3 regions of the Glutamicibacter sp. X7 genome follow, and region 1 is predicted to be linked to each of the others. Evidence: riboswitches for the same ligand, from Rfam matches in the RefSeq annotation. Region 1 holds a riboswitch; each other region holds the start of a gene.
The links. A riboswitch is a leader RNA that binds a small molecule or an ion and turns the genes downstream of it on or off. The one in region 1 is predicted to bind S-adenosylmethionine.

Region 1 (3,264 bases):
CGTAGTGACCGAAGTCTGCTGGCCACCAGTCCTTGGAATCCTTCTGCAGGTTGGCGATATCGGCCTTGACGGCAGCCAGATCCAGGCTCTGGAAGGCGGTGGCGTAGTCGAAGTCCTCATCGGCCGGGTTGGTCACCGAGGTGTTCTTGGCCAGAATCTTCAGGTTTAGCTTGTTGGGCCACCACTCACTGTTGGCGTTGCCCTGAGTTGGGTGGACTCGGCCTGCGCCGACCACGGGGCACTTGCCTGCGTTCTCAGACATTTGGTTCCTTCCAGGGAATTGGGTTGGGGGATAATCGCGCATCCCGACGGCTATGGACCGTTGGATGCGGTGAATTCGTTACGGTGTCTGCGAGGAAAACTGGCACTCGGGGCACAGCCCCCAGTAGATAACCTCGGCCTCGTCGATCAGGAAGCCATGGTCATCCGAGGCGCAAAGGCAGGGTGAATCTCCCACGGAGCAATCCACATCGGCAACCATGCCGCAATTGCGGCACACCACATGGTGATGGTTGTCGCCTACCCGCGCCTCATAACGTGCGCTGTGCCCATGAGGCTGAATTTTGCGTACCACGCCCAGCTCGGTGAGGAGCTTAAGGGAGTCATAGACAGCCTGATGAGACACCGTCGGGTACTGTTCACGCACCGCTGCGATCACCGTTTCGGTGTCCGCGTGCGGATGCGAGGTGACGGCAGAGAGCACCGCGACGCGTGGACGCGTCACGCGCAGGGATGCCGCCCGCAGTACCTCTTCGATTCCGACCATCTCAGTCACAGTCTCCAGCATGACGGCTTTTTTTGAATGAGTCAAGATAACGAAAGGTGTGTTGCAGGTTACGTAAACTTAACGCGCTCGGTACGGTTTCGTGGTCTCCAACGGGGGCTCGTGTTGCCGCATTAATCGGCGCCCCGTGCCGCGCACATTTTCGCGGAGTTGGCTTTGGTGCACCTAGCGCGAACGTAACCTGCCGTGCCTTGGTTTCACCGGGAGATCCTTCAGGTTGGGCCCGGTAGTGGTGAACGTAGTATTCCCCTGTGTTCCGGAGGGCACCAGTTCACCGTGGGCGGCAACCAGAAGACGCCAGTCTCGCGACAGCGCAGGTCCACGGGGGAGTGCGAGAACTAGGTGGCTCGCTGGTTGATCGGAGCAAGGCGCATGCACCGGTGTGGCCTGCCGCAGGGGCGATGTGCGCTGTATTAGTCGGTGTGGTTATCGACGCTGAGCAAATCCTGCAACATGTTGCGGTGCGCGCCGAAGTCGCCGTCGCGGCGCTGGTGCCCGGCCGCGGTGTCTAGGCGCAGATCCCGGATGACGCCGGCCGGAATGCCCGGTGCCTCGCGGCCCAGTACGATCACTCGGTCCGCTAACTGCAGGGCCTCGTCGACATCGTGGGTCACGAGCAACACTGTGGTGGGAATGGCCGCGTGAACCGCGCGCAACAGCTCCTGCAATTCGAGTCGAGTCAGCGCATCCAGAGCCCCGAAGGGTTCATCAAGGAGCAGCACGCCGGGGCGGCGGGCTAGGGCGCGAGCCAGCGAGACGCGTTGCGCAAGGCCGTCTGAGATTTCCTGCGGGTGCACGTCGGCTACCTGTGCCAGGCCGGTAATCTCGAGCAGTTCATCGATCAGGGTGGTGCCCTCGTTCTGGTCCAAACCCAGTGGCAGGCCGAGCTCGATATTTTCGCGAATCGAACGCCACGGCAGCAGTCTTGGTTCTTGGAAGGCGACCGAGCAGCGCTCGTCAATCCCGGCCACCGGCAAGTCGCCGATGAGCACCTGCCCGGAGCTTGGCGTATCTAGCCCGCTAGCTGCGCGCAACAAGGTGGATTTTCCGCATCCGCTTGGGCCCAGAATGGCCACCAGTTCACCGGCGGCGATCTCGAGGTTAAAGTCCTGCAGTACTCGGCGGGTTTCGCTGCGTGTGCTAAAGGTGCGTGCAAGCCGGCGGAAGCTCAGCGGCAGGGCAGTATTGGTTGAGGTGTGCGCGGGTGCGTAGGCAAGTGCCATGATCATCTCCATCGGTTCTGGCGGTAGCACCGTCCGCGACCAGTTCATGGGCGTGGTGGTTGCTGCGGCGTCGTCGAGCCAGATCTCTCGGCCGCTCGGGATGGTTCCGCAACAATCGAACCGCGTCGAATGAACCGAGGGCAAACCTTTCGTAACATGACGAATCTTCGAAAGATGGTGGCCGGACGCGAGAAATTCTGATTCTTCTTTTGATAAGTGTGGATTCGTTGATGAACTTGAAGGATCGACGAAGCGCCTTTCGTGGCCACCGGCCTACATCTCCTGAAGTATGACTGGCGTCACTACTACGGCTCGTTACTTTGTGACGCCCGGCTTGGGACGTGAAAGGACGTAACGCTACAAATGATTACGAACCCATCCAGAGCGGCCGAGAGATCTGGCTCGACGACGCCGCAGCAACCACCCGCGTGACGGGCCGGTGCTACCGCCAGATCCGATGGAAAGAAATGAGGATTTTTCCAGTGTCTTTCGACAACGCCAACATGGACTTCAACGCATTGAGTGACCCCGCCGGGGCTTCGGCCCGTAATCTAGATGACCACGTAGAGCCGGTGGCCGTGCGCCAACTGTTAAAGGTCACTCCCGGGCCGTGCGCGGATGAGCAGTACGAACGCCTGGCTGCGATTTTTCGTCCGGTGTTCGCGCAAATCGCTGACGGAACCAATGAACGCGAGCAGCTTCGTCAGCTTCCCTTTGAACAGGTCGGCTGGCTCAATCGCGAGCGTTTTGGGGCGTTGCGGTTACCGGTCGAAGCCGGTGGCCACGGGGCACGGCTTTCGGATGTATTTCGCTTGTTGATCGAGTTGGCTGAGGCGGATTCCCACATTGCTCAACTGTGGCGGGCGCATATTGCCTTCACCGAGCATGTGCTCCGGCTTGAGGACGAGGCACTGCGTAAAAAGTGGATCGCGCGCATTGCGTCCGGACATATCGTCGGTAACGCCTACACCGAAAAGGGCGGCAATCCGCTCGGGACACTGAATACGGCCGTCAGTGAGGTCAATGGCCGCTGGGTCGTTAACGGCGAAAAGTACTATTGCACCGGCACCATTTTCGCGGATTGGACCACCGTCGCGGTCAGCCACCCGCAGCGCCCGGGGCGTCACATTGCCGTGGTTTCCACCCAGCACAGCGGCGTTAAAATCATCGATGACTGGGACGGGTTCGGCCAGCAACTGACCGGCACCGGCACCACCGAATTCAGCAATGTCCCGGTAGATAGCTTCATGCCCGAAG
Region 2 (3,264 bases), 320 kb from region 1:
GCGGCAAACTCCGCGAAGACCTGGCCATCATCACCGACCTCGATGAGACCGCCATCGATAACAGCGCCCTGCTAGCGCGCGATCTAGAAAACTGCCACGACTACAGCACCTGGGACACCTGGGACCATTGGGAACGCGAAGGCGATCCCACGCTCATCCACGGGGCCCTGGACTTCTTTAAACGAGCCGACGAGCTCGGGGTGCACATCTACTACATTTCCGATCGGACCGAAGCGAACCTCGACGATACGTTGGCGGACCTGCAGCGCCTGGGCCTACCGCAGGCCGTTGAAGACCAGGTGCTGTTGCTCGGGCCTCCCAAGGAGGAACGACGCGCTGCGGTAGAGAGCGAGCACCGTGTGGTCATGCAACTGGGCGACACGATGCATGACTTCGACGCTGCCTATGCCGGAAGCGATCTGGAAACCCAGCATGAACTGGTGCAGCAGCAAGCCGACAAGTTCGGCCGGGAATGGTTCGTCTTACCGAACCCAACCTACGGCAGCTGGTCCAAGGCCACGCTCGAGAGCTGGGATGTGGAGCCAAGCGAAGGCCGGTGAGGTTAGACGGCGGTGGTCCCGAAGAGCAGACCAAGGCAGTAGGTGACCGCCGCCGCCCCCAACCCGATGCCGAGCTGACGCAAGCCGCGCTTGAGCGGAGAGGCGCCGGAGAGCAGCCCCACCACGCCGCCGGTACCAAGCAGCGCCAACCCGACGAGGACCAGCGAGAGCACGACCGCGCCGGTGCCCGACAGACCGAAGATATACGGCAGGATCGGGATGACGGCGCCGGAGGCGAAAAAGGCGAAGGAGGAAGCTGCCGCGCCCGGGGCCGAGCCAAGCTCCTCGTGCTCCTTCTCAAGTTCTTCGGCGCGAGCCTCTGGATGCAAGGAGAAGGAAGGGTTGCAGTCACAGGTAAAAAGGCCCATGCGTTCGGCAACTCGGTGCTCGGCATCTTCGTCGCTCATGCCGCGCGCCTTGTAGATCAGCACAAGCTCATTTGCATCGAGGTCCAGGTTCGGGGCCGCCGCGAGAGTGACCTGTGTGGGCCGCGAGGCGGTCAGCAGCTCGCGTTGCGACCGTACCGACACATACTCACCGGCTGCCATGGACAGCGCGCCGGCCAAAAGGCCCGCGATACCCGAGAACAGCACGAAACCAGAGGCCACGCCGGTGGCCCCGACGCCCATGACGAGGGCCAAGTTGGAGACCAAACCGTCGTTGGCCCCGAAAACCGCGGCCCGGAAATTGCCCGAGAGGCGTGCCCGTCCCGCCGTGGCTAGCGCCCTGATGACTTCCTCGTGTACCTGTTCGTCCGCCGCCATCTGTGCGGTGGCGTCGGCATCCTTTTCGTAGGGGGAGCTACTTTCCGCGCGCTGAGCCAAGGCCAGCACGAAGACCGACCCGAAGTGACGTGCCAACCAGCGCAGGAACATGCGGCGGGTCGACGGACGCACATGGCGTGCATGCTCGCCGAGTTTGGTCCGCCAATAGGCCTCATGCCGTTCTTCGGCCTCCGCGAGCCCCAGCAGGATCTGCCGTTCTTGCCCTGTGCGGCGTTCGGCCAGCTCTCGATAGATGGCGCCTTCGGCGATTTCATCGGCCAAATAGCGCCGCCAACGGCGGATCTGTGCCGAGGTGGGCTGTGCTGACGAGCTGTCGCTACTCATGCGTTGTTGCTCCTGGGGCAAAGCCGGGCTGCTACGCCCGGCGAAGGCGAACTTCTCAGCTCCCCACACTAGCCAGCGAAGCGGGACTGGGGAATTTGGCAAGACTAAATACGCGCAGCCGGCCTCCGCGGGCTCCACGCGCGGCGGTGCGGATCAACAATTGCTGTGTTTCGGCGTCGAAGCGTGGCCGATCGACCGCGCGCGAGAGCGTACCTAGCAGTTCGTCGGGATTGGCTATGCCCCATTCTTCCCAGCGGCCCTGTCTCCGGAATCGGACAACATTGGCATGGGTATCGATCAAGGGAAACACGGCGTCGGCCATGGGCGATCCTTCGCGCTTAAGCTCTTGCCCGTGGCAATGGCACACGGACCGCTTCCTCATCCGAACCACCCATGAACTTGGGGTTGGTGTGTGGCCAGTCGGAGCTTGGCGCCACATCTCGTGAAGCTACACGGCCGATATTACCGTACGGCGTGGCCTACCGAATTCTGTTACGGCAGATTCGGGGCATGGGCGTACAGTCCGGCGAAGCCGTCGAGCTGTTCTCGCAAGATGTCGATATGACCGGCATGGCGGGCTGTTTCGCCGAACATGTGAGTGACGAGGCGGGCCAGATTGGTGTGCCGGTGTGTGACCCACCAGGTTACTTCGGCCGCGGTGGTGGGCTCGAGCTCGTCGCAGGCGGCTTCGGCGAAAGCGATGGCGCGGCGGTAGCTTTCGCAGACCTCGCGCAGGGTCAGCTCCTTTGGGACGGTGAATTCTGCCTGTGGGTCGTCGCTGGCCAGCACCTGACGCATGTGTTCGTCCTGCGGAGTTCTGCCCAGGCATTCGCCGAAGTAGGCGTACTCCGTTGCCGTCAAATGATGCACGATCCCGATGATGCTACTTCCGGTGGCGGTCATTTCCTGCCGGGCGTGGGCCTCCGACAGGTCGGCGCATTTCCATAACACTGCTTCTCGCGCCTCGTTGAGGTACTCTCGAACGCGCTGCGCGCCTGGATCCTGACTAAGACTCATGGTCCACAGCCTAGGAAGATCTCCAGCAAAAGAACAGGGGCCGCGAACCAAGTGGTTCGCGGCCCCCTGCCGGTCAGCGGGTGCCCCGGCTAGCTGCGGCGCACGCCTTCCTCGGTCGAGCGACCGGACAAGCGTTCGCTCCAGTGTGCGAGAACCGAGTCATCGGTCGGCTTGGTGGCCAAGGAAACGACCACGTAAACGATGGCGGAAATGGCCAGGCCGTAGTAGATCGGTTCGTTGGCGTACACGCCTGCGAAGGGCGCTTCGGCCTGAATCTCGAGGTAGATCATGGTGCCAAGGGTCACCAGTGCCCCGGCGGCCATGGAGGAGGCCGCACCGATTCCGGTGCCGCGGCGCCAGATCAGTCCGCCGAGGATCGAGACCAGTAGACCGCCGACGAGGATGTCGTAGGCAATGGTCAACGCGGCCACCACGTCGGTAAAGACGATGGCCAGCAACATGATCAGCACGCCGAGCCCCAGCACCCAGTAACGGTTGGACTTCACGTCTTCTTCCGGGTTGCTCTCGTGATCCACCTGCACCGTGCGACCGAATAGGTTGGCCACGACAGGCAACAC
Region 3 (3,264 bases), 420 kb from region 1:
TGTCCGCACACTACGCAGTGAAATCGGCATTCTCTACCGCAACGACTTCAACCGAAAGGTCATCGACAAACTGCTGCGCGAGTCCCGGCTGGTGTTCCACCCGCTATTCCTCGCCGACCCGCACATCTTCATCTCGCGTAGCAACCCGCTGGCCTCGCGGGAGCGGGCGACCCTCGAAGATCTCGAGGAGCTACCGCGGCTCACCTTCGACCAGGGGGCGAGCAACTCCTTCTACTTCGCCGAGGAAATCCTCTCCACGCTCTCGAGCAAACGCGAAATTCGGGTCTCCGATCGTGCAACCATCTTCAACCTGATGATCGGACTCGGCGGGTACACGATCTCGACCGGCATCATCAGCGACGAACTCGACCCCTCGATCGTGGCCATCCCGCTGGATGTGGACGAACGCATCGAGATCGGCTGGATCGACCACGCCGCGGTCCCGCTCACCGACCAGGCCCAGCGCTACCTCGACGAGGTGCGTTCGGTGGTCGCGAGCTTCGGAGTTCACCTGCTCGGCTGACGTCTTCCCTGCGCGTCATGAACTGTCATCGGGCGACCCGGCGCGACATCTTTTGGCGCTTAGACCCCGGAATTTCGCGGATTTTGGCTCACCGCGCATGTCATAAAGAGGCGTTAACCGGGCCGTCAATATGACGACACTGCGACATATGACGCGGATTGGCGTTGTGTGAAGCACGGGGTTCGGTGCCGTTTGCCTCGTCGGGCGCCCATGCCGAACCATGGACATACAACACCCCATCAAGAGCGACCGAGAGATCTGGCTCGTCGACGTCGCAGCAACCATCGGGAAACCGAAAGGTGCTACCGCCAGGAACGATGGAGCAGTTCCGACAACGCCCTTGGACGTTGCGCTGTGCCTCGTACCGTGAAGGGGAGGGCAGCAACCCTCCCTACCAGGTACCTCGCATAGACGCCGATCGGTGCACTCCCTCGTGTGACGAGAAACGAGGAGGAGACATGAGCGAAGCAATGGCATCGCCACCGGGCCAACACGCACCGGTGCGCCACGTCGCCACCAGTATGCAACGCACCGGCATGCGCATCAGCGCGCACGCCTGATCTCCGCCCACCCCACCCGACATCCAACCGGCAAGGAACACGCACATATGTCACAGCCGAACAGCACCTGGCACGGGGCCACCTCAGCAGTCCACGCCGGATACTCGCCCGAGGGCCCCTACCGTCCACTCACCGTCCCGGTCTACGCCGCCGCGGCCTACGAATTCGGCTCGCACGCCGAGGCCATCGAAAAATTTGCGTTGCGCGAACCCGGATTCACCTACTCCCGCACCGGCAATCCCACGGTCGCTGCCCTCGAAGCACGCGTCGCCACCCTCGAAGGCGGGGCCCAAGCGGTGGCCACCGCCACCGGGCAGGCCGCCGTCGCCCTCTCGCTGCTGGCGCTGACCCAGGGCGCGAAGCACATCGTCGCCTCGAATAAGCTCTACGGCGGCACCGTGGACCTGTTCACCGACTCCTTCAACGACTTCGGAATCCGCGTGAGCTTTGTCGACCCGGAAGACCTCAGCGCCTGGGCCGACGCCATCGAAGAGGACACCCGCGCCTTCTTCGTCGAATCGGTCTCCAACCCGCTGTGCACGCTGCTCGACCTGCAGGGACTCTCCGAGCTAGCACACCGCCACAACATTCCGGTGGTCGTCGACAACACGTTGGCCACCCCCGCGAACTACCGCCCGATCGAGCACGGGGCCGATATCGTCGTGCACTCGGCCACCAAGGCGCTTGCCGGACACGGCCAGGTGCTTGGCGGACTGGTCGTCGACGCGGGAACCTTCGATTTCTCCGACGCCGCACGCTGGCCGCAGATCGCCGCGCCGCGTCCGCGCTACGGGCAGTACTCCCTGCTCGAACGCTACGGCAGCGCCGCCTACGCCATGCTGGTGCGCTCCAAATTCCTGCATGACCTCGGGCCCTCGCTGTCGCCGGCCGCCGCCTCCGGCATTCTCACCGGCATCGAGACGCTCAATGTGCGCACCGAACGGGTGCAGCGTACCGTGCTGGAACTTGCCGAGGCCGCCGCCGGGCACGCGCTGGTGCGCCGGGTGCACCACCCGAGCCAGCCGGGGCACCAGGACCACGAGCTGGCCGCCCACGTCGCCCCGCGCGGCACCGGCTGCGTGCTGGCCATCGAACTGGCCGACGCCTCCCTGGTCTCCCCGGTGCTCGACGCCCTGCAGCTCTTCACCCTGGCCGCAAACATCGGCGACGTGCGCTCGATGGTGGTCCACCCGGCCACCATGACCCACTGTCGACTCAACGACGAACAACTGGCCGCCGCCGGACTCTCCAAGGCAACGCTGCGCCTATCCATCGGTCTCGAGGAGCCGGCCGACCTCATCGCCGACCTGTTCCAGGCCCTGGATCACGCCGCCGCACAGATCACCCTCGCCCCGGAAGGAGCCTTCGCATGAGCACCTCACCACGCCACGGATTCAACACCCTGGCCGTCCACGCCGGCCAAGGCAAAGACCCGCACACCGGGGCGGTCATCCCGCCCATCTACCAAACCAGCACCTTCATCCAAGACGGCATCAACGTGTTGCGTGCCGGGCATGAATACTCGCGCGGCTCCAACCCCACCCGGGGCGGCTTCGAAGAGCAGCTCAGCGCCCTCGAAGGCGGGGCCGCGGGTTTCTCCTTCGCCTCCGGCATCGCCGCCGAAGACGCCCTGCTGCGCGCCGTGCTCGCCCCGGGCGATCACATTGTGCTCGGCGCCGACGGCTACGGCGGCACCAACCGGCTGATCACCCGGTTACACCACAAGTGGGGGATCAGTGCCAGCACCGTGGATATCACCAACCTCGATCAGGTGCGCGGCGCGCTGCGCCCAAACACCGCCCTGCTCTGGCTGGAAACCCCCTCCAATCCGCTGCTGGGCATCGCCGACATCGCCGGGTGGGCCGCGCTGGCCCACGAAGCCGGGGCGCTGCTCGTCGTCGATAACACCTTCGCCACCCCCTACCTGCAACGCCCGCTGGATTTTGGGGCGCATGCGGTGGTGCACTCCACCACCAAATACATTGGCGGGCATTCCGACGTGCTCGGCGGTGCGGTCATCGTCGCCGACTATCTGCACCGCGGACAGTCGCTGGCCGAGGCCGTGGGCTACCAGCAATTCGCCGGCGGCGCGGTCTCCGGGCCGCAGGATAACTATCTGGCCGCCCGCGGGCTGAAAACCCTGGGGTTGCGCATGGAACGGCACTGCGCCACCGCCGTCCG

Region 2: linked by a shared signal. The riboswitch ahead of ACYU0X_RS03190 (hypothetical protein) and the one ahead of ACYU0X_RS01620 (ABC transporter ATP-binding protein) in region 1 are both predicted to bind S-adenosylmethionine.
Region 3: linked by a shared signal. The riboswitch ahead of ACYU0X_RS03665 (O-acetylhomoserine aminocarboxypropyltransferase/cysteine synthase family protein) and the one ahead of ACYU0X_RS01620 (ABC transporter ATP-binding protein) in region 1 are both predicted to bind S-adenosylmethionine.

Annotation. Positions count from the first base shown of each region.
Region 1 covers NZ_CM142678.1:307,526-310,789, forward strand. Annotated here, with positions in the region: gene katG (catalase/peroxidase HPI) at 1-262, opposite strand, end outside; gene ACYU0X_RS01615 (Fur family transcriptional regulator) at 341-766, opposite strand; gene ACYU0X_RS01620 (ABC transporter ATP-binding protein) at 1,198-2,007, opposite strand; SAM riboswitch class I at 2,013-2,114, opposite strand; SAM riboswitch class I at 2,380-2,471, shown strand; gene ACYU0X_RS01625 (acyl-CoA dehydrogenase family protein) at 2,490-3,264, shown strand, end outside.
Region 2 covers NZ_CM142678.1:623,567-626,830, forward strand. Annotated here, with positions in the region: gene ACYU0X_RS03180 (5'-nucleotidase, lipoprotein e(P4) family) at 1-560, shown strand, start outside; gene ACYU0X_RS03185 (VIT1/CCC1 transporter family protein) at 563-1,669, opposite strand; gene ACYU0X_RS03190 (hypothetical protein) at 1,725-1,991, opposite strand; SAM riboswitch class IV at 2,007-2,117, opposite strand; gene ACYU0X_RS03195 (DinB family protein) at 2,162-2,686, opposite strand; gene ACYU0X_RS03200 (sodium:solute symporter family protein) at 2,776-3,264, opposite strand, start outside.
Region 3 covers NZ_CM142678.1:724,957-728,220, forward strand. Annotated here, with positions in the region: gene ACYU0X_RS03660 (LysR family transcriptional regulator) at 1-523, shown strand, start outside; SAM riboswitch class I at 757-847, shown strand; gene ACYU0X_RS03665 (O-acetylhomoserine aminocarboxypropyltransferase/cysteine synthase family protein) at 1,131-2,456, shown strand; gene ACYU0X_RS03670 (cystathionine gamma-synthase) at 2,453-3,264, shown strand, end outside.